DNA from 4 places in the Enterobacter sp. WI-ESBL-E8 genome. Region 2 is predicted to be linked to each of the others. Evidence: predicted binding sites of a transcription regulator. Region 2 holds the regulator's gene; each other region holds the start of a gene.
The links. Region 2 encodes LexA, which represses DNA repair genes until DNA is damaged. Its sites were predicted from a motif close to TNCTGTATGTACATACAGNA; they were not measured.
Positions count from the first base shown of each region.

Region 1: a site for LexA is predicted at 2,201-2,220, ahead of umuD (translesion error-prone DNA polymerase V autoproteolytic subunit). Genes of this name have one in related genera too.
Region 3: a site for LexA is predicted at 2,256-2,275, ahead of ACWHWP_RS07640 (DNA translocase FtsK 4TM domain-containing protein). Genes of this name have one in related genera too.
Region 4: a site for LexA is predicted at 2,362-2,381, ahead of metR (HTH-type transcriptional regulator MetR). Genes of this name have one in related genera too.

Region 1 is NZ_JBRWXJ010000001.1:2,160,080-2,164,585, reverse strand. It holds gene ACWHWP_RS10440 (LysR family transcriptional regulator) at 1-140, shown strand, start outside; gene ACWHWP_RS10435 (hypothetical protein) at 224-493, shown strand; gene umuC (translesion error-prone DNA polymerase V subunit UmuC) at 502-1,764, opposite strand; gene umuD (translesion error-prone DNA polymerase V autoproteolytic subunit) at 1,748-2,182, opposite strand; gene ACWHWP_RS10420 (hypothetical protein) at 2,527-2,727, shown strand; gene ACWHWP_RS10415 (aldo/keto reductase family oxidoreductase) at 2,764-3,630, opposite strand; gene tcp (methyl-accepting chemotaxis citrate transducer) at 3,774-4,506, shown strand, end outside.
Region 2 is NZ_JBRWXJ010000001.1:378,857-383,362, forward strand. It holds gene plsB (glycerol-3-phosphate 1-O-acyltransferase PlsB) at 1-1,591, opposite strand, end outside; gene ACWHWP_RS01805 (diacylglycerol kinase) at 1,746-2,114, shown strand; gene lexA (transcriptional repressor LexA) at 2,223-2,831, shown strand; gene dinF (MATE family efflux transporter DinF) at 2,895-4,232, shown strand; gene ACWHWP_RS01820 (CsbD family protein) at 4,353-4,506, shown strand, end outside.
Region 3 is NZ_JBRWXJ010000001.1:1,605,542-1,610,047, forward strand. It holds gene cydD (heme ABC transporter permease/ATP-binding protein CydD) at 1-95, opposite strand, end outside; gene trxB (thioredoxin-disulfide reductase) at 210-1,178, opposite strand; gene lrp (leucine-responsive transcriptional regulator Lrp) at 1,723-2,217, shown strand; gene ACWHWP_RS07640 (DNA translocase FtsK 4TM domain-containing protein) at 2,353-4,506, shown strand, end outside.
Region 4 is NZ_JBRWXJ010000001.1:4,771,200-4,775,705, reverse strand. It holds gene yigL (sugar/pyridoxal phosphate phosphatase YigL) at 1-507, shown strand, start outside; gene ACWHWP_RS22775 (carboxylate/amino acid/amine transporter) at 590-1,489, shown strand; gene metR (HTH-type transcriptional regulator MetR) at 1,377-2,330, opposite strand; gene metE (5-methyltetrahydropteroyltriglutamate--homocysteine S-methyltransferase) at 2,446-4,506, shown strand, end outside.

The sequences.
Region 1 (4,506 bases), 1.8 Mb from region 2:
TGCCGGTATTGCCCGGCTGGCGGTTACCCGATCGCGTTCTCTATGCCGTCTACCCTGACGCCCGCTTTATTCCGCACCGCGTCCGCAGCGTCGTGGGCGTGATTGAGCAATTACTGCCTGAAATAATAAAGAAAAGCTGAACGTTGCTGCCGCAAATCGCGTGCATTTTTTAACCGCAAGGGATAGAGTATTTTCACCGTCTTCTTCTCTGTCTGGAGCACGTATGCCGGATTACCGTTTTTTCCAAAAAGGCCCGGACCTTATTGCAATTGAGAGCGCAAATACCGACGCGGCCGCTCAGCTCATCGCTCAGGGGTTTGAAAAACAGTTTGAGGAGATCGGCGCCGCGGATGAAAAAGAGGCGCTTACCCGCCTTGCGGATATCCGTAAAAATAATGATATCGATCGCCATAATTTTCTGGCCGGTGCGGGCCAAATGCCGTGGATCGGCGTGCTGACGGCCGCGGCAACCTGGCTGACGCAAAAGAAATAGCGCCACGATTACCTCGCCACCGGCAAATCGGCGTATCGCGTCGTATAGGCCGGTGACAGCATCTCACGCTTCATCGCCCAGGACTTCTCAATACCCTGCCCGGCAAACCATATCTTCCCTTTACCGGAATGGTTTACGCTGTCGATTATCTCCATCAGCGCCGCGCTGTTGGCGCGCAGACGATTATCGTCAAACAAATTAAGCTGGGCGACACCGCTGCTGAAAAAGTCTGCCAGCATCACCCCGGCTTTCATATAGCGATACCCGTCGAGCCATATCCGCCCCAGCGCCTCCGTGGCGGCACGGATGATATCCCGCGAGTCATTGGTGGGCGTCATCAGGGTGACGGAGGCCTGATTGCCGTAATAAATTTCGTTGTCCGCATGCGGGCTGGTGCGCACAAACACGCTGATAAAACGGCAATATTGATGCTCGCCGCGCAGTTTTTCTGCTGCCCGCTCCGCGTAGGCGCAAATCGCCTGATGCATCTCTTCATATTGGGTAATGCGGTGTCCAAACGAACGGCTACAGATAATTTGCTGCTTCGTGGGGGTGAACTCTTCCAGGTCAAGGCAGGGCTCGCCGCGAAGCTCGCGCGCCGTGCGTTCCAGCACCACGTTAAAATGTTTGCGAATGACCCATGAGGACGCATCCGCCAGATCCAGCGCCGTGGTAATCCCCATTGCGTTAAGCTTTTTCGTGATGCGCCGCCCTACGCCCCACACCTCCTCTACCGCAACGTTTGCCAGCAGCTTACGCTGCCGCTCGCGACCCGACAGATCGACCACGCCGCCGGTGCCGGCCCATCGCTTCGCCGCATAGTTAGCCAGCTTGGCCAGCGTTTTTGTCGGGGCAATGCCGACGCCAACGGTTAAGCCCGTATTTTTAAAGACCTGCGTGCGCATCTGGTGACCAAACGCTTCCAGCGACATGCAGTGACTGACCCCTGACACGTTCACGAACGCCTCGTCAATCGAGTAAATCTCTATTGCCGGGGCGAGATCGGTCAGCGTCTGCATCACCCGACTGCTGAGATCGGCATACAGCGCATAGTTCGAGCTAAAGACGTAAACCCGCGACGGATAGCCTTTCTCTTTGAACTTAAAATACGGCTCACCCATTTTTATACCGAACTGCTTTGCCTCCCGCGACAGGGAAATAATGCAGCCGTCGTTATTGGAAACCACCACGATGGGCTTCCCCTCCAGATCGGGGCGGAACACCTTCTCGCAGGAGGCGTAGAAGCTGTTCACATCAACCAGCGCGAACATGTTTATGCGTTTTGAGGGTGTGGGTGACAACACCGAAGATTTGCAGCTCCTCTTCGGACTGAAAGGTAATCGGCTGATAGCGGGTATTATGTGGCAGAAGTCTCAGCACCGGACGGGTCTGCAGCTCTTTCACCGTAAACTCACCGGCGACCGACGCAACGACGATATCCCCGTGTTCGGCGTTTAACGAACGGTCAACCACCAGCAGATCGCCGTCGCCGATCCCCGCCCCAATCATGGAATCTCCACTCACCTTGATAAAATAGGTCGCACTGGGGTGTCTCACTGCCAGCCGGTTAAGATCGAGACGATCCTCCACATAATCCTGCGCCGGGCTGGGGAAACCACAGGCAACACGCTCTAAAAATAAAGGTAATTCAATGCATTGGTTTGGATGATAAGAAAAGAGAGTGTCCATAATGCCTTTCTCGCCAGATACTGTATATAAATACAGTATTACGGATTATGGCCAGGGATCAAGGTCATTTCCGGAGGCAAACCCAAACGCGTTGAAGTTTGAGCGGATTTAATTTAGCTGCATCCTCTGTCCGGAACGCGCCTCATGGTTCTTCCTGGTTAGCGTGAGTAGCCCTCCTGGTACAAGTCATTTTAAAGTCATACATCAATGACTTGTTTATCACTTACAAAAAATGAATACGCATAAAATTAAATCACTACATTCTCACTTCATGTTGACTTTAAAGTCAGATAGAAGCATATTTTAGAGCACGAATTAACAAAATTTACTGGAGACCGTTTTCTATGCCAGCCCGTGATTATCCAGACAAGCGCGTTGCACGCGGTGTGGCAAAGGAGGCCGATCTCAGGATGTTGAGCGCCCGCATCGATCCCGACCTGATGGAGTACATCAGAATCACCGCCTTTGAGACGCGTAAGAGCAAGCAGGAGATCGTGGCGGAAGCATTAGCGCTTCACAGACAGAAAAGTCAGACAGGACCATAAGCACGCAAAGCCCTTCGGGCCTTGCGTCTGTCACGATCAGTCCATCAGCGAATTCAGCGTTTCCAGGGCTTCAGGCGGTAACCGCAGCTCGCCCGCCGCAAGGTTTTGCCGCAGATGCGCCACGGAAGAGGTCCCCGGGATCAGCAGGATATTCGGGGAACGTTGCAGCAGCCACGCCAGCGCAACCTGCATTGCCGTTGCGCCCAGCGAGTCGGCGACAGCCTGAAGCCCGGAAGACTGCAGCGGCGTAAAGCCTCCCAGCGGGAAGAATGGCACCCAGGCAATCCCCTGCTGCGCAAGCGTATCCACCAGCGAATCATCACCGCGATTCACAATGTTGTACATGTTCTGCACGCACACCACCGGCACCATTTTCTGCGCCTCGGCGACTTGAGAGGCAGTGACGTTGCTCAATCCAATATGGCGAACCAGCCCCTGCTGCTGTAGCTCCGCCAGCGTGGACAACGGTTCAGCGATCGATCCTTCCGCAGGACCGTGGGCGCTAAACATGATCCGCAAATTGACCACATCCAGTACGTCCAGCTGCAGGTTGCGCAGATTATCATGCACCGCCTGAGTCAGTTCCTGCGCGGAAAAGGCCGGGAGCCAGGCACCTTTGTCGTCGCGGCGGGCGCCGATTTTGGTCACGATGGTCAGATCGTCCCGATAAGGATGAAGCGCCTCGCGGATCAGCTGGTTAGTCACGTGCGGGCCGTAAAAATCGCTGGTATCGATATGATTCACACCCGCGGCCACCGCTTCACGTAACACCTCCAGCGCGGCCTGCTTATCCTTCGGAGGCCCAAAGACGCCCGGCCCCGCCAGCTGCATCGCGCCATAGCCCAGTCGTTTAACCGTCCGCGTTCCGAGCGCGTACGTCCCGCTTTTATCAATGCTGCTCATGCTGACCTTCCTCATAAAAATGATCCGGATTTACAACGGGTTCCTTCAAGGACCCTGTAGTTAAGCGCAAGTTAATTAAAGTTTAAATTCTCTACGACGATAGTAATGAAGTACCCCTGCATTTTCCCTAACGGACGACCGCTATGCTGAAAAATCTGCACGTGATTACCGGTATTATCTTTGCCCTCACCATATTCTGTCTGCTGCAAGTTGTCACGGGAGGGTTGTTCTACTCTGCCGTCAGCAACGATCGCCACAACTTCCAGAACTCTGGCGTGCTCAATGCCCAGCAGGAAAGCCTGAGCGACAGCGTGAACACGCTGGTGAAAACGCGCGTCACCGTGACCCGCGTGGCGATCCGCTACCTGAAAAACCAGCGCGATCCGGCTTCCCTTGCGGCGATCAATAAATTGCTTGGCACCGCAGGTGACTCGCTGGCAAAAGCCGAAGCCTATAACAAAGAGTGGCAGAAGCTGCCGCAGGTTAAGGGCCAGGAGGCGGCATTAACCGACGAGATGCAGAAGTCCTGGAACCAGATGCACGAAGTGATGCGTTTGTCGATTGAGTATCTGCGCGCCGACAACTATCAGGCCTATGGCGATCTGGACGCTCAGCAGGCGCAGGACGATATGGACGCGGTCTATAACCGCTGGCGCGCCGAAAACAATACCCTGCTGAAGGCCGCAACCGAAGAGAACCAGAGCAGCTTCACGCAGATGCAGTGGACGCTGGCGGCGATTTTGCTGGCCGTTATCGCGGTGCTGGTGGTTATCTGGCAGGGTTTACAACACCTGCTGTTGAAACCACTCCACTCCATTATGAACCATATTCGCGCCATTGCAGGGGGCGACCTGACGCAGGATATCGCAATCTCTG
Region 2 (4,506 bases):
CCGTACAGCACAGGTTCATGGCGTTAGCCGCCCCGGCGTTGTTAATGCGCACCATCAGCTCGGACGCAATGCCGTTCACCGTTGGCGTCAGCCAGGCCGGACGGATCGCTTCGATAGGATCGATGGACTCGCGCCACTCCGGAACGTGATGGTTCAGATACGTCATCAGCGGCATCGGCTCGCCAAAGTTCACGTAGCCCTGGCCCAGGTTGCGTAACTTGCTCAGGCCGCGCAGCATCTGCGGCAGGCTCTCTTTCTCTTTGGTCGCGCCGCGCAGCTCTTTGGCGTAAGTGCCCACCTCCATCACGTGCTCATAGCCAATGTAGATTGGCACCAGCGTGATGGGACGGGTTCCTCCGCGCAGCATGGCCTGAATGGTCATCGACAGCGTGCCGGTCTTAGGATCGAGCAGACGTCCGGTACGGGAACGACCGCCCTCCACGAAGTACTCCACGGAATAGCCGCGGCTGAACAGCTCGCCCAGATACTCGCGGAACACGGTGGAGTAGAGCTTGTTGCCCTTGAAGGTACGCCGGATAAAGAAGGCGCCCAGGCGGCGGAAAATCGGACCTGCTGGCCAGAAATTCAGGTTGATACCGGCAGCGATGTGCGGCGGTACCAGCCCCTGGTGATAGAGGACATAGGAAAGAAGCAGGTAGTCCATGTGGCTGCGGTGGCAGGGAACATAGACAATTTCATGGCCATCGTGCGCCAGCTGGCGTACGCGCTCGGCATTATGAACGTTGATGCCCTGGTAGAGGCGGTTCCAGGTAAAGCCGAGAATACGATCGGAAAGGCGGATCATCTCGTAAGAGAAGTTCGCTGCAATCTCTTCCATTAGCGCAATGGCGTTCTGCTGAGCTTTCTCATGCGAAATTTTCTTGCTGCGCGCTTCGTCTTCAACGGCGCGGGCAATCGCTTTGGAGGCCAGCAGCTTGTTGAACAGGTCCTGACGCGCCGGGAGGCGAGGCCCTACGGCCGCCAGGCGCTGACGGGCGAAGTGCATACGCGCCACGCGCGCCAGTTTTTGCGCGATGATCTTGTCGGTGCCGTGCTCGTCCGCCATGCGGCGCAGCGAAACGGAAGGCGAGAAGCGCACAAAGCTGTCGCGTCCCAGCCAGGAGACCGCGAAGAACTTCTGGATGCCGTTAAGCATGCGCAGCGGTGGATTCTCTTCACCTTTTTCACGGCCTGGACGGCGACCAAACATCACCGATACCGGCACCATCTGCACATCCAGATCAGGATTGCTGCGGTGCAGGTCGAGATAGTCGTGGAACAGCTTGATGGACTCTTCTTTTGGCGTGTAATAGGTAAACACGCGAGGTCCGCCGTGAATGAACACGTAGCGCGGTAGTAGGGTGCCGTCAACTTCCAGTGGTTCAAGCGGATCAGGTAGGTCATGCGCCAGACACTGGGCGCGAAGCGTCAGTAAGTCTGCCTTCGAGTTATAAGGCAAAACGTACATAATAGGACGCGACGTATCGAGCCCCAATTCCAGCGCGGGTTCTGCTGGGATAGACTTGCTTTTTACCAGGATGCTTAATGGTAAATTAAGTAATTTGTAGTAAATTCGTGGCCAGCCGGACATAAACGATGTAAAGCCTCTGGTTAATAATGCAATTGCGCCGCAAGGATAACAGAAAGCGCGCAAAATTTCTGTTGTTACCCGTCATACTTCAGGCTGTAGCGAAACGCGCTACAGCTATAGTTACTGACGCTATTTCCAATAAAAGGTTCTTTTAATGGCCAATAATACCACTGGGTTAACCCGAATCATCAAAGCCGCCGGCTATTCCTGGAAAGGTTTCCGCGCCGCATGGATCAATGAAGCCGCTTTTCGCCAGGAGGGCGTCGCCGCTATCATCACGGTGATTATCGCCTGTTTCCTTGATGTTGATGCAATAACACGTGTTCTTCTGATCGGCTCCGTGCTTCTGGTGATGATAGTGGAAATTCTTAATAGCGCTATTGAGGCTGTTGTTGACCGTATCGGCTCTGATTTCCACGAACTCTCTGGCCGGGCAAAAGACATGGGCTCTGCTGCCGTGCTGCTGGCGATTATCACTGCCGTTATCACCTGGGTCACGCTGCTTTGGTCACATTTCCGATGAGCCTCGAGGAATAATTAAGTCCCTGGTTTTTTGTGCAGTTTTTGGTTCCAAAATCGCCTTTGACTGTATATACTCACAGCATAACTGTATATACACCCAGGGGGCGGAATGAAAGCGTTAACGACCAGGCAGCAAGAGGTGTTTGATCTCATCCGGGATCATATCGGCCAGACGGGTATGCCACCCACGCGTGCGGAAATCGCGCAGCGTCTGGGCTTCCGTTCTCCGAATGCTGCCGAAGAACACCTGAAAGCGCTGGCACGTAAGGGCGTGATTGAGATTGTTTCGGGCGCGTCACGTGGTATCCGCCTGCTGGTGGAAGAAGAGACGGGCATTCCGCTGGTGGGGCGCGTTGCTGCGGGTGAGCCTTTACTGGCACAGCAGCATATTGAAGGCCACTATCAGGTCGATCCAGCCATGTTCAAACCGAGCGCTGATTTCCTGCTGCGTGTAAGCGGTATGTCGATGAAAGACATCGGTATTCTTGACGGCGATCTGCTTGCGGTTCACAAAACGCAGGATGTGCGCAACGGCCAGGTCGTGGTCGCACGCATCGATGACGAAGTCACCGTCAAGCGCCTTAAAAAGCAGGGTAACACCGTCCAGCTGTTGCCTGAAAACAACGAGTTCTCCCCGATTGTGGTGGATCTCCGTGAACATAACTTCTCTATCGAAGGACTGGCGGTTGGGGTTATTCGCAACGGTGAATGGCTTTAATCTCTTCCTGACAGGCTACGGCTCCGCTGTAGCCTGATTCATTTTCTGCTCCCGGTATTTTTCATGTCACTGCTGACGGCATCCGATAAGGCATTGTGGCGTCTTGCTCTGCCAATGATTTTCTCCAATATCACCGTGCCCTTGCTGGGTCTGGTCGATACTGCCGTTATTGGTCATCTTGATTCGCCTGTTTATCTTGGCGGCGTGGCGATTGGCGCGACGGCAACCAGCTTCCTGTTTATGCTGCTGCTCTTTTTGCGCATGAGCACCACCGGACTGACCGCACAGGCTTATGGCGCAAAAGATCCGCTGCGTCTGGCTCGCGCGCTGGTGCAGCCGCTGATACTTGCGCTTGGCGCGGGGGCGTTAATCGTTTTACTGCGCGCTCCCCTGATTGACCTTGCGCTTCATATCGTTGGCGGCAGCGAAGCGGTACTGGAGCAGGCGCGACGTTTTCTTGAAATCCGCTGGCTCAGCGCGCCCGCCTCGCTGGCTAACCTGGTTCTGCTGGGCTGGCTCCTGGGCGTACAGTACGCCCGTGCACCGGTGATTTTGCTGGTAGTGGGTAACCTTCTCAACATCGTGCTGGATATCTGGCTGGTGATGGGTCTGCATATGAACGTGCAGGGTGCGGCACTGGCGACCGCGATTGCAGAATACGGAACCTTTATTATTGGTTTGTGGATGGTCTGGCGCGTTCTGGCGATGCGCGGGATCTCCCTTGCGCTGCTTAAAACCGCCTGGCGCGGGAATATCCGTAAGCTGCTGGCGCTCAACCGTGACATCATGCTGCGCTCGCTGCTTCTTCAGCTCTGTTTCGGCGCGCTGACGGTTTTCGGGGCCCGGCTGGGGCCCGAAATCGTCGCGGTCAACGCGGTATTGATGACGCTTCTGACCTTTACCGCCTACGCGCTGGACGGCTTTGCCTATGCGGTTGAAGCGCATTCTGGGCAGGCGTATGGCGCGCGCGAAAGCGGGCAGCTACAGGATGTCTGGCGGGCAGCCTGCCGTCAGTCGGGACTGGTCGCGCTGGCGTTTGGTCTGGTTTATGCCTGTTTTGGCGAGCAGATTGTGGCGTTACTCACCTCTCTTTCTTCACTGCGCGAGCTGGCGGGCCATTACCTTATCTGGCAGGTGATTTTACCGGTGGTCGGCGTCTGGTGTTATCTCCTGGACGGCATGTTTATCGGTGCGACGCGCGGAGCCGAAATGCGTAACAGCATGGCTGTCGCGGCGGCCGGATTTGGCCTGACGCTGTTGACGCTACCGTGGCTTGGCAACCACGGTTTATGGCTGGCCCTTGCCGTCTTCCTCTCGCTGCGGGGGTTATCGCTGGCTTTTATCTGGCGGCGCCACTGGCGGGACAATACCTGGTTCCCCTCGCGTCACGATATATCGTGACGGTTAAAGATTCCGAATATGAAACCAACAGCCGAATCCTTAACTACAATAATTATCACGTCCAGCAGAAAAGAACGTAACGGACGTTACGACCCGACGCTTAACTAAGAGGACACGATGATGAATAAAGACGAAATCGGCGGCAACTGGAAGCAGTTCAAAGGTAAAGCGAAAGAACAGTGGGGTAAGCTGACTGATGACGATATGACCGTCATTGAAGGTAAACGCGATCAGCTTGTCGGTAAAATTCAGGAACGTTACGGCTACGCGAAAG
Region 3 (4,506 bases), 1.2 Mb from region 2:
AATCCCAGGAGACGAGAAATCGTAAGCCAGCGGCGGGAAATAACGCTTTGCTGTTTCAGCCAGCGTGTTAACTCTTGTTGACGGGTTTTTTCCATTGCGTACTTTGCAGGTGACGTTATTAGAAGTTGGGCAGCGCAATGTTACAACGGGGAGACAATAAAGGCGACTTATCGCCGCCTTTATTTACGTTTGTTACTGACTTGTAAAGATTATTTACCTTGTTCAGCCAGTCCGTCGAGGTAGCGTTCGGCGTCCAGCGCGGCCATACAGCCGGTGCCCGCAGAAGTAATCGCCTGGCGGTAAATGTGGTCCATCACGTCGCCGGCCGCGAACACGCCCGGGATACTGGTTTGGGTCGCGTTACCGTGAATGCCAGACTGCACTTTAATGTAGCCGTTTTCCAGCTCCAGCTGACCGTCGAAGATGGCGGTGTTCGGGCTGTGACCGATTGCCACAAACAGGCCAGCCACTTCCAGCGTTTCGACGTTGTCGGTGTTCTGGGTATCACGGATACGCAGACCGGCAACGCCCATCTGGTCGCCCGTGACTTCTTCGAGGGTACGGTTGGTGTGCAGCACGATGTTGCCGCTTGCCACTTTATCCATCAGACGTTTGATCAGGATCTTCTCCGCGCGGAAGGTGTCGCGACGGTGGATCAGGTGCACTTCTGAGGCAATGTTCGCCAGGTAAAGCGCTTCTTCGACTGCGGTGTTGCCGCCGCCGATGACCGCGACCTTCTGATTGCGGTAGAAGAAACCGTCACAGGTTGCGCAGGCAGAGACGCCGCGGCCTTTGAACGCTTCTTCGGATGGCAGACCGAGGTAACGGGCAGAGGCACCGGTTGCGACGATCAGCGCATCACAGGTGTATTCGCCGCTGTCACCCGTCAGGCGGAACGGACGGTTCTGCAGATCGACCTTGTTAATGTGGTCGAACAGAATTTCGGTTTCGAATTTAGCGGCATGCTCGTGCATACGTTCCATCAGCAGCGGCCCGGTCAGGTCGTTCGGATCGCCTGGCCAGTTTTCCACTTCGGTGGTGGTGGTCAGCTGACCGCCTTTTTCCATGCCGGTGATTAATACCGGTTGCAGGTTAGCGCGTGCAGCATAGACCGCTGCGGTATATCCCGCAGGTCCAGAACCAAGGATTAGCAGCTTACTGTGTTTGGCCGTGCCCATGAGATCCCCATTGTTGTTGGCAGACATTTGGCAGGATTGTAGGGAATTTGTTGTCGTAAAAAAAGAGCGCAGCAATTTTGTTATCAATCCATGTAATAGCTACGGACGATGAATGACGCGCGATAACATCAGGCTTTCTCCTGAAAATCGGTCGTTTGTAAGGCAATAAAATGAGGATTAATACCCTGCCGTAATGAATATCCGGCATGTTGTACTAAAAAACGATGTTTTGCTTTGACAATCCCCTGCGCTTTTGCGAAAACATTCAAGGAAGAAAAAAAACCGCGTTAACCGTATGCCGCATAGGCATGCACGTAAATGCCATTTTTACCGGGTCAGTGAAATCTACGCATGGCGTGGACAGACGCCATACGTGATGTCGGTGACTGCCTTCGGGCAACGGTCTTCTTACCAACAGAACCCGAATCCGCATCGCGTCTAATACAAAACCAGGCGATGTGATGACTAACGGGTACAGGCTCTGAACAGTGATGTGCACAGGGTCCAGGCAGGAGTAGGGAAGGAATACAGAGAGACAATAATAATGGTAGATAGCAAGAAGCGCCCTGGCAAAGATCTCGACCGTATCGATCGTAACATTCTTAATGAATTGCAAAAGGATGGGCGTATTTCCAACGTCGAGCTTTCAAAACGTGTGGGACTTTCCCCGACGCCGTGCCTTGAGCGTGTGCGCCGACTGGAAAGACAGGGTTTTATTCAGGGCTATACGGCTCTGCTGAACCCGCATTATCTGGATGCCTCACTTCTGGTATTTGTTGAGATTACTCTGAATCGTGGTGCACCGGATGTGTTTGAGCAATTTAACGCCGCTGTACAAAAACTTGAAGAAATTCAAGAGTGTCACCTGGTTTCCGGTGATTTCGACTACCTGTTGAAAACCCGTGTGCCTGATATGTCCGCCTACCGTAAGCTGCTGGGGGAAACCCTGCTGCGTCTGCCAGGCGTGAACGACACCCGTACGTATGTGGTGATGGAAGAGGTCAAACAGAGCAATCGTCTGGTTATTAAGACGCGCTAACACGGAACAGGTGCAAAATCAGCGTAGTTTGATTACACTCCTGTTAATCCATACAGCAACAGTGCCGGGGAGTCCCGGCGCTGTTGTCCGTTTTAGCAAACAGGCAGGATATGCCTGATACCTGGAGAGCCTTTCTTGAGCCAGGAATACACTGAAGACAAAGAAGTCACACTATCGAAGCTAAGCAGCGGACGTCGTCTCCTCGAGGCTTTGCTGATTGTTATTGCCCTTTTTGCCGTCTGGCTGATGGCAGCCTTACTCAGTTTCAACCCCTCAGATCCCAGCTGGTCACAAACTGCATGGCATGAGCCTATCCATAATTTAGGCGGCGTACCCGGTGCCTGGCTTGCGGACACGCTATTTTTCATTTTCGGTGTGATGGCCTACACCCTTCCGGTCATTATCATTGGCGGATGCTGGTTTGCGTGGCGTCATCGTCAGAACGATGATTACATCGACTATTTCGCCGTGTCGCTGCGCCTGATTGGCGCGCTGGCGCTGATCCTCACCTCATGTGGTCTGGCGGCGATCAATGCGGATGATATCTGGTACTTCGCCTCGGGCGGGGTGATTGGCAGCCTGTTGAGTTCTGCGCTGCAGCCAATGCTGCACAGCAGCGGCGGCACGCTGGCGCTGCTGTGCATCTGGGCGGCGGGGCTGACGTTATTCACCGGCTGGTCTTGGGTGAGCATTGCCGAAAAGATTGGCAGTTTTATCCTCACTATTCTGACCTTCGCCAGCAACCGTACCCGCCGTGACGATACGTGGGTTGATGAAGATGAATACGAAGATGAAGAGGAAGACGATGCCCCTGTGCAGCGTCGCGAATCTCGTCGTGCTCGAATTCTGCGTGGCGCGCTGGCGCGTCGTCAGCGTGTTGCGGAGAAATTTGCTAACCCGCTAGGCCGTAAAACCGATGCGGCGCTCTTCTCTGGTAAACGCATGGATGAAGACGAGCAGGTAGCGTACCGCGCTGCGGGCGCTGCCGTCGATCCTGACGATGTGCTCTTCTCCGGCAATCGTGCCACGCCTGGTGACTTTGACGAATACGATCCGCTGTTAAACGGCCACTCGGTCACCGAGCCGGTTGCCGCAGCCGCAGCCGCGACGACCGCTGCTCAGGCCTATGCCGCGCCTGTTGAAGCCGTGATGCCGTCTGCGCCGGTTTCACCGCCGGAATCCGTTATTCAGCAGCCGCAGGTTGACTGGCAGACTGCCCCGGGTGTTCACACCCCGGAACCGGTCATTGCGCCTGAACCAGAAAGCTATATTCCTGTGCAGCAGGAGCAGTGGCAGCAACCTTATCAGCCGCCGCAGCCTGCGTATGAACCACAAAGCTATCCACAATACGAGCAGCCTGTGGCTCAACCCTATCAGGAGTATGTGCCTGAACCGGTTGAACCTGTGCAGCCTTATGTCGCACCGCAGCCTGAGCCTGAGCCCGAAATTGTGGAAGAGGTGAAGCCCGCGCGCCCACCGCTGTACTATTTCGAAGAAGTCGAAGAACGACGAGCGCGTGAACGCGAGCTGCTGGCGGCCTGGTACCAGCCGGTGCCTGAACCGGTGAAGGAACCCGTTTCGAAAGCGCCTTCTGTTTCTGTTCCGCCGATCGACCCGACGCCTGTTGTTGCACCCGTAGCGGAAAGCGTTAAGCAGGCTACCGCGGCGGCGGCCGTGGCTGCTCCTGTCTTTAGTCTGGCAACCGGTGGTGCGCCGCGTCCTCAGGTGAAGGAGGGGATTGGTCCGCAACTGCCTCGTCCTAACCGCGTTCGCGTTCCGACCCGTCGTGAGCTTGCCTCTTATGGGATCAAGCTGCCTTCCCAGCGCATGGCCGAAGAAAAAGCGCGCGAGTCTGAGTACGAAGATGACGTTGATGAAATGCAGCAGGACGAGTTGGCTCGCCAGTTTGCTGCGCAGCAGAATCAACGCTACGGTGAGCAATATCAGCACGATGAGCCTGTGCTCGAAGACGAAGATGACGCGGCAGAAGCCGAATTAGCGCGCCAGTTTGCCGCTACCCAGCAGCAGCGCTATTCCGGTGAACAACCTGCTGGCGCAAATCCGTTCTCGCTGTCGGATTTTGAATTCTCACCGATGAAAGATCTGGTGGATGATGGCCCGAGCGAGCCGTTATTTACCCCGAGCGTGATGCCTGAAGTTGAACCTGTGCGCCAGCAACCCGCTCCTGTGCAGCAGTCCTATGCCCCGCAGCCTCAGCAGCCGGCTCCGCAGGCTTACGCACAGCCGCAGCAACCGCCGCAGTTCCAGCAGCCTGCTCCGCAGCCGCAG
Region 4 (4,506 bases), 4.4 Mb from region 2:
CCGAACATCGTCACCAACGTTTACCGCGACGACGACTGGTTCATGAACCGCCACCGCCCGGAAGAGATGCGCTTCTTCAAGGAAGCCGTATTCCAGTACTCACTGTACGAGCCGGGTCTGCTGGAGCCGGAAGGGATCAGCAAGGTGTTCTTCACCTGCGTAAACCATGAGGAATTGCTGCCGCTGGAGCAGGCGATCAACGCGCGCTGGGGCGATCGCGTCAACGTGAGTTTCTCAACGCTGACCTGTCTGGAAGTGATGGCCGGGGGCGTCTCCAAAGGCCACGCGCTGGAAGCCGTCGCGAAACGTCTGGGCTTCGAGCTGAAAGACTGTATCGCCTTTGGTGACGGCATGAACGACGCCGAAATGCTTTCGATGGCGGGCAAAGGCTGCATTATGGAGAATGCGCACCAGCGCCTGAAAGACCTGCACCCGGAGCTGGAAGTGATCGGCACCAACGGCGAAAACGCGGTACCGAAATATCTGCGCAAGCTGTTCCTTGAATAATCTTCATTTGGTTATATATTGCTCAGTTGTCAACTGAAGAGTTCGCTACAATGCCTGTCCTTCTTTCTGAGAGACAAGCATTGTGGCGCTACTCATTATCACCACTATCCTGTGGGCCTTCTCCTTTAGCCTGATTGGCGAATACCTTGCCGGTTCGGTCGACAGCTACTTCTCGGTGCTGATGCGCGTGGGGCTGGCAGCGCTGGTGTTCCTGCCGTTTCTGCGTACGCGCGGGCAATCGTTGAAAACGATCGTGCTGTATATGCTGGTGGGGGCGATGCAGCTCGGCATCATGTATCTGTTTAGCTTCCGGGCTTACGTCTACCTGTCCGTCTCTGAATTCCTGCTGTTCACCGTGCTTACGCCGCTCTATATCACGTTGATCTACGATTTGCTCAGCAAGCGCCGCCTGCGCTGGGGATATCTTTTAAGTGCGGCGCTGGCGGTGCTTGGGGCGGCGATTATTCGCTATGACAAGGTAAGCGATCACTTCTGGACTGGGCTGATGTTCGTCCAGCTCGCCAATATCAGCTTCGCCATCGGCATGGTGGGATACAAACGGCTGATGGAGACCCGTCCGATGCCGCAGCACAACGCGTTCGCCTGGTTCTATATGGGGGCCGCGATTGTCGCGGTGGTGGCGTGGTTTATGCTCGGCAACCCGCAAAAACTGCCGACTACCACCGTGCAGTGGAGCGTTCTGGTCTGGCTGGGCGTGGTGGCTTCCGGGCTGGGATACTTCATGTGGAACTACGGCGCTACGCAGGTAGACGCCGGTACGCTGGGGATCATGAACAACGTGCATGTCCCGGCAGGACTACTAGTCAACCTCGCCATCTGGCAGCAACAGCCGCACTGGCCGAGCTTCATTATTGGGGGAACGGTGATCCTGGCTTCGCTGTGGGTCCATCGACGCTGGGTCGCTCCGCGCTCCGCACAAACGGAAGATGGTCGCACGCGTGGTTCCGCGCTGAGCGAATAAACGCCTCCGTAATCGGCTGACGCTGCTCGCCATCGCGCACGGCGGCGTACAGCCTGCTCCACAGTCCTTCACCCAGGGTTTTGGTGACCACCAGACCCTGGCGTTCAAAACTCTCCACCACCCAGTGCGGCAATGCCGCGATGCCCATTCTTGCCGCCACCATCTGAATCAACAGCAGGGTGTTATCCACGCTTTTCAGCTGCGGGCTAATGCCTGCCGGCTGCAGGAAGTGACGCCAGATATCCAGACGACTGCGCTGAACCGGGTAAATCAGCAGCGTTTCTGTCGCCAGATCTTCCGGCGTGATGCGCGTTTTAGCTGCCAGCGGATGGTCCGGCGCCAGCACCAGGCGCACTTCATAATCAAACATCGGCGAATAGTGCAGGCCGCTGCGCGGCAGTATGTCGGAGGTCATGACCAGATCCAGCTCGCCCTGCTGGAGCGAGGGCTGCGGGTCGAACGTCACGCCGGATTTAAAGTCCATCTCTACCTGCGGCCACTTCTGGCGGAAGTTCTCAAGCGCGGGGGTCAGCCATTGAATACAGCTGTGGCATTCAATGGCGATACGCAGCTTGGTCTGCTGCGGTTCGTTACACGCCTGCAGCGCGCTGGCGATCTGCGGCAGCACCTGATTCGCCAGCTGCAGCAGGATCTCGCCCTGAGGCGTAAAGCGCAGCGGCTGGCTCTTACGCACAAAAAGACGAAATCCAAGGCGCTGTTCCAGATCGCTGAACTGGTGAGAAAGGGCGGACTGGGTCTGGTGCAGCGTGGCTGCCGCCGCCGCGAGCGAGCCGCAGTTCCGCAACGCTTGTAGCGTTTTCAGGTGTTTTATCTCGATCATGAAAGTCCTTCACTTCGCCATGAACATTTTGCGCTTGAGGAATATACAGTACCTGCCAATTATAGATGTGTAAACATCTGGACGTCTAAATAACGAATTTCACAAGGGGCATACCATGACAATCCGCAATCACACTCTCGGTTTCCCTCGCGTTGGCCTGCGTCGCGAGCTGAAAAAAGCGCAAGAAAGCTACTGGGCGGGTAACGCCACCCGTGAAGAACTGCTGGCGGTGGGACGCGAGCTGCGCGCCCGTCACTGGGATCAGCAAAAACAGGCGGGCATTGACCTGCTGCCGGTGGGCGATTTCGCCTGGTACGACCATGTTCTGACGACCAGCCTGCTGCTTGGCAACGTGCCGGCTCGTCATCAGAACAAAGATGGATCGGTAGATATCGATACCCTGTTCCGCATCGGCCGTGGCCGTGCGCCGACGGGTGAGCCAGCGGCAGCGGCGGAAATGACCAAGTGGTTTAACACCAACTATCACTATATGGTGCCGGAATTCGTAAAAGGCCAGCAGTTCAGGCTGACCTGGACGCAGCTTCTGGATGAAGTGGACGAAGCGCTGGCGCTGGGCCACCAGGTGAAACCGGTGCTGCTTGGGCCGGTAACGTACCTGTGGCTGGGTAAAGTGAAGGGCGAGCAGTTTGACCGACTCAGCCTGCTGAAGGATATTCTGCCGGTCTACAAACAGGTGCTGATTGAGCTGGGCAAGCGCGGCATTCAGTGGGTGCAAATCGACGAACCCGCGCTGGTGCTTGAACTGCCGCAGGCGTGGCTCGATGCCTTCAAACCGGCGTATGACGCGCTTACCGGTCAGGTAAAACTCCTGCTGACCACCTATTTCGATGGCGTGACGCCGAACCTGAAGACCATTACCGCGCTGCCGGTTCAGGGCCTGCACGTTGACCTCGTACACGGTAAAGACGATGTCGCGGAGCTGCACAAGCGGCTGCCTGCGGACTGGCTGCTCTCCGCTGGTCTGATCAACGGCCGTAACGTCTGGCGCGCCGATCTCACCGAGAAATATGCCCAGATTAAGGACATCGTCGGTAAGCGTGAGCTTTGGGTAGCATCTTCCTGTTCGCTGCTGCACAGCCCGATCGATCTGAGCGTGGAAACGCGTCTGGATGCCGAAGTAAAAAGCTGGTTTGCCTTCGCGCTGCAAAAATGTGAAGAGCTGGCCCTGCTGCGCGACGCGCTCAACAGCGGCGACACGGCGGCGATTTCCGAATGGAGCGCACCGATTCAGGCGCGCCGTCATTCGGCTCGCGTGCATAACCCGGCGGTGGAAAAACGCCTGGCGGCCATCACCGCCCAGGACAGCCAGCGTCAGAGCGCGTATGAGGTGCGCGCCGAAGCGCAGCGCGCCCGCTTCAACCTGCCCGCGTGGCCGACCACTACAATTGGTTCCTTCCCGCAGACCACCGAGATCCGCGGCCTGCGTCTGGACTTCAAAAAGGGCAATCTGGATGCGAATCACTACCGCACCGGTATCGCTGAACACATCAAACAGGCGATTATCGAGCAGGAACGTCTGGGTCTGGACGTGCTGGTGCACGGTGAGGCCGAGCGTAACGACATGGTGGAATACTTCGGTGAACATCTGGACGGTTTCGTATTTACCCAGAACGGCTGGGTGCAGAGCTACGGCTCCCGCTGCGTGAAGCCACCGGTGGTTATCGGTGACGTCAGCCGCCCGGAAGCGATCACCGTGGAGTGGGCGAAATACGCGCAGTCCCTGACGGACAAGCCGGTGAAAGGAATGCTCACCGGTCCGGTAACGATTCTTTGCTGGTCTTTCCCGCGTGAAGACGTGACCCGTGAAACCATCGCGAAGCAAATTGCGCTGGCGCTGCGTGACGAAGTGGCGGATCTCGAAGCCGCAGGCATTGGCATCATCCAGATTGACGAACCGGCGCTGCGCGAAGGCTTGCCGCTGCGTCGCAGCGACTGGGATGCGTATTTACAGTGGGGCGTGGAAGCGTTCCGCATCAACGCCGCGGTCGCGAAGGACGACACGCAGATCCACACCCACATGTGTTACTGCGAATTTAACGACATCATGGATTCGATTGCCGCGCTGGACGCTGACGTGATCACCATCGAGACCTCGCGTTCAGACATGGAGCTGCTGGAGTCGTTTGAAGAGTTCGACTATCCGAATGAGATTGGG